Regions from separate parts of the Serratia fonticola genome, predicted to be linked through region 1. Evidence: predicted binding sites of a transcription regulator. Region 1 holds the regulator's gene; the other holds the start of a gene.
What was found. Region 1 encodes LexA, which represses DNA repair genes until DNA is damaged. Its sites were predicted from a motif close to TNCTGTATGTACATACAGNA; they were not measured.

Region 1 (2,407 bases):
GCGTACTCCGCAATCACCGTGGCAGTCGCGGCCCCCTGCACGTTCCAACCCAGCCCCATCACCAGCCAGATATCCAGCACGATGTTCAGCAGGTTACCGACAATCAACAGGATCACCGGTGCCCGCACGTACTGAACTCCCAGCAACCAGCCGAGCAACACCATATTGGCCAACGCCGCCGGGGCGCTCAGCCAGCGGATCTCCAAAAATAGCCTGGCCTGTACCAAGACTTCCCGATCGCCCCCCACAATGTTCAGCGCCAAGGTGATCAACGGGGCTCGCAACAGCACAATCGCCAGCCCGGCCACCAGCGCCAACAATAACGGCTGCATAAAGGCGCGAGCCAACCGGTAGGGATCTTGCGCCCCCAGCGCCTGCGCCGTCAGCCCTGTAGTGCTCATTCGCAGGAACAGCAACAACATAAACAGGAAGCTAGTGGCCATTGACCCCACTGCGACCCCGCCAAGGTAGCTAGGGCTATCGAGATGGCCGATAACGGCGGTATCCACCAGGCCAAGCAAGGGGACGGTAATATTGGAGAAGATCATCGGCAATGCCAGACGCCACAGAGCTTTGTCGGTGTCACTGGTAAAGGCAGAAAGCAGGCGCATGGCGATATGTTCCCGTAAAAGCATGGATTTAAAGCTGAAGATAAAGTGGCAATGTAGCTGAATTTGCAGGGATCGAACATGTTTGACCGTAGAGGGCGCCGCATGCTGCGCCCGCTTAGTGTCTCATGTATCGCCCCAGAGTTGGGGCGAGGTTTGCCGTTTTAAAGGGCTGTAATACGAGGTAAAGCGGTTAGATCCAGTCGCCGTTGCGGATCACACCCACCGCCAGGCCTTCGATGGTGAAGTTCTGCTGGCGCAGATCGACCACGATCGGTTGGAATTCACTGTTTTCTGGCAGCAGTTCGACGACGTTACCGTGTTTCTTCAGGCGCTTGACCGTGACCTCGTCTTCAATGCGGGCGACGACAACCTGGCCGTTGCGTACGTCTTGAGTCTTATGCACTGCCAGCAGATCGCCATCCAGGATGCCGATATCGCGCATCGACATGCCGCTAACGCGCAGCAGGAAATCGGCATTAGGCTTGAACAGAGAAGGATCCACTTTATAGTGCCCTTCAATGTGCTGCTGAGCTAACAGAGGTTCACCTGCAGCCACACGGCCCACCAGGGGTAATCCCTCTTCATCTTCCATCAGCAAGCGGATACCGCGTGAAGCACCGGAGATGATCTCGATAACGCCTTTGCGAGCCAGTGCTTTCAAGTGCTCTTCTGCAGCATTTGGTGAGCGGAACCCCAGGCGCATTGCGATCTCGGCACGCGTCGGTGGCATGCCCGTTTGCGAAATATGATCGCGAATCAGGTCGTAGACCTCTTGCTGTCTGGTAGTTAGTGCTTTCATTCCGCCCCCTGTTTGTTTATACAGTCTTGCTGTGAGTATATACAGCTAAGTCTGGATTGGGAACCGAAGAATAAATAAAAATCAGCAGGTAGCGAGCGGGATCGCAACGATACCCGCTGGTTTTCACGCCAAATGCTGCCAAAGTACCGAAGCCCAAACGAACAGTGCCAGAATGATTGCCAGCGATACCGCCGCCGAGCCCATATCTTTGGCCCGCCCGGAGAGCTCGTGATATTCCGTACCCACGCGATCGACCACGGCCTCAATCGCGCTGTTGAGGATTTCGACAATCATCACCAGCAGCACCGAGCCGATCAACAAGATGCGCGCTATCGCCCCTACATCCAGCCAAACCGCCACGATGATAGCCACCACCGTCGCCACCAGTTCCTGGCGGAATGCGGCTTCGTTCTGCCAGGCAGCGGTTAAACCTTTATAGGAATAGCCTGCGGCTTTAATGACACGCGTCAGGCCAGTTGCTTGATTTGCCATAATTAAGAACGCCTTTTTCCAAGATGGATCATGTACCCGTCGTGTTGCAGCCACAACGTTCCAGACAGATTTGCCAGCCCAATCACATTTTTATCGCAGCGCAGTATACAGCAAGGTTGGAATACCTTAATCACCTAGCTATGTCGTACCAATGCCGCGAGCGCATGAATGCGCTAGAGCGGCCAATTTGATATCCATCAGGTATAATTCAACCATGTACTTCCATTGCCGTGAACGGCCGTGGATTTCCCAACGCCACAGATCTGCTACCCGGTTTCTGGTATGCTTGCGGCGAATTGCTAACAAGAGGCTTCACGTTGTCATGTCAGGTTGGCGTAAAATCTATTATAAGATATTGAACTTACCACTAAAAATGTTGGTAAGAAGTAAGGTTATCCCTTCAGATCCGGTCACGGAGTTAGGGTTGGATCCCTCACGACCGATTTTGTATGTTTTACCTTATAATTCCAAGGCGGATTTACTCACCTTGCGCACCCAGTGTCTG
Region 2 (2,407 bases), 1.8 Mb from region 1:
CAGCAGGCGGCGAAGGAATGAAGGCTTGGATGATGGTGGTGGCGCTGGCCACCGCAGTGTTACTGACCGGTTGTGAGCCGAAACAGGAAAACCTCAAGGGTAAAACCATGGGGACGTCCTACTCGATCAGCTATCTCCCTGGGGACGGAACACCTTCGCTGGCAACGCTGCAAGCGGAGATCGACAAACGGCTGGTGCAGGTCAACGATCAGATGTCGACCTATCAACCTGATTCTGAGCTGAGTCGCTTTAACGCTAGCCGGGAAGTGGACAAACCTTTCCCGGTTTCTGCTGCCACTACGGAAGTGGTGCTGGAAGCGCTGCGCATCAACCGTGTGACCGACGGCGCGCTGGACGTGACCGTCGGGCCGTTGGTGAACCTGTGGGGTTTTGGCCCGGAAGGGCGGCCGGATAAAGTGCCGAGCGCCGCCGAGCTGGAAAAGCGCCGTAACTGGACGGGGATCGACAAGCTGGCGGTAGAAGGCAATGCGCTGGTGAAGCGCATTCCTGAACTGTATGTCGACCTCTCTTCCATTGCCAAAGGCTACGGTGTTGATGAGATTGCCCATTACCTGCAATCGCAGCACGTCAAAAACTACATGGTGGATATTGGTGGGGAAGTTCGCACCCGTGGCCATAACGGCGAGAAGAAGCCTTGGCGCATTGCCATCGAACGGCCAACCGCCGGGGGGGAGCAGCAGGCGCTATTGGTGATCGAACCGGGTGAGATGGCGATGGCCACTTCCGGGGATTACCGAAACTACTTCGAGCAGGACGGAGTGCGCTATTCTCATACTATCGACCCGCTCACCGGTAAACCGATCCGCCACAATTTAGTGTCGATCACGGTGATCAGCCCGCTGTGTATGACGGCGGACGGGCTTTCTACCGGGTTAAACGTGATGGGGCCGGAGCGGGGTATGGCGCTGGCCAACCTGCTGGGGATCCCGGTGTTTATGATCGTGAAAACCGTCAAGGGGTTTGAGGAGCGCTATTCCGACGCGTTCAAACCCTATCTGAAGAAAGGGTAGACGTTATGTTGACGATGTTCGCTGCATCCTTTGTGCTGTTTCTGCTGGTGGTTGGCGGGATGTCGCTGGGCTATGTGTTCAAGCGCAAAACCTTGCAGGGCAGCTGTGGTGGCATTACCGCGCTGGGGATGGAGAAAGTCTGCGACTGCCCGGAGCCTTGCGATGCGCGCAAAAAGCGCATGGCCAAGGAAGCGCTGCGCCGCGAGATGTTGGAAAAACACCGAATCCTCTAGCCGCTCGGGATTTCCTACACAGGGGCGCTGCTAGTCTACACTCTCCATATTGAGCTTTTAATAATTAGCTGTATACTTATACAGTGTTATTGGAGGCGCGATGCGTAAAATCATTCATGTCGATATGGACTGCTTCTTCGCAGCGGTAGAAATGCGCGACAATCCCAGCCTGCGCGATATCCCGCTGGCTATCGGTGCCAGCGCCGATCGGCGTGGTGTGATCAGCACCGCCAACTACCCGGCGCGCCGTTATGGCGTGCATAGCGCAATGCCCACCGCCACTGCGCTCAAGCTGTGCCCGCACTTGACGCTGTTACCGGGCCGCATGGCGGCCTATAAAGAAGCCTCGCTGCATATCCGTGAAATCTTTGCCCGCTATACCCCGCTGATAGAACCGCTCTCTCTGGATGAAGCCTATCTGGACGTCACCAACAGCACCCAATGCAACGGTTCCGCTACCCTGATCGCCCAACAGATCCGTCAGGAAATTGCTGCTGAATTGAACCTGACCGCTTCGGCGGGCATTGCCCCCATCAAATTCCTCGCCAAGATCGCCTCCGAGTTGAACAAGCCAAACGGCCAATACGTCATCACACCGGCCCAGGTGCCCGCTTTCTTGCAGCAGTTGCCGCTGAGTAAAATCCCCGGCGTGGGCAAGGTCACCGCCAAACGGTTGGAAGAGGTGGGGCTAATCACCTGCGCCGATGTGCAGAACTATAATCTGGCCGATTTGTTAAAGCGCTTCGGCAAATTTGGCCGGGTGCTGTGGGAACGCTGCCAGGGTATCGATGAGCGTGAGGTGTCTCCCGATCGTTTACGCAAATCGGTAGGGGTTGAGCGAACGTTGGTGGCCGATATTCATGAGTGGGAAGATTGCGAGGCGTTAATCGTTGAAAAGCTTTACCCAGAGCTTGAAATGCGGCTGCGCAAGGTCAAACCGGATCTGCATATCGCCCGCCAAGGGGTAAAGCTGAAGTTCCAGGACTTCCAGCAAACCACCCAGGAGCACGTTTGGCCGGTGCTCAATATTGAGGACTTGCTCAACGTTGCCCGCCAGGCATGGCAGGAGCGGAGAGAAGGGCGTGGTGTGCGCCTGGTTGGCCTACACGTAACGTTGCTCGATCCTCAGTTGGAGCGGCAGTT

Region 2: the regulator LexA is predicted to act here: its motif matches at 1,331-1,350, upstream of dinB (DNA polymerase IV).

What each region holds. Positions count from the first base shown of each region.
Region 1 is NZ_CP011254.1:1,238,357-1,240,763, forward strand. It holds gene dinF (MATE family efflux transporter DinF) at 1-611, opposite strand, end outside; gene lexA (transcriptional repressor LexA) at 802-1,410, opposite strand; gene WN53_RS05445 (diacylglycerol kinase) at 1,534-1,902, opposite strand; gene plsB (glycerol-3-phosphate 1-O-acyltransferase PlsB) at 2,225-2,407, shown strand, end outside.
Region 2 is NZ_CP011254.1:3,072,693-3,075,099, forward strand. It holds gene WN53_RS13590 (FAD:protein FMN transferase) at 18-1,031, shown strand; gene nqrM ((Na+)-NQR maturation NqrM) at 1,037-1,264, shown strand; gene dinB (DNA polymerase IV) at 1,365-2,407, shown strand, end outside.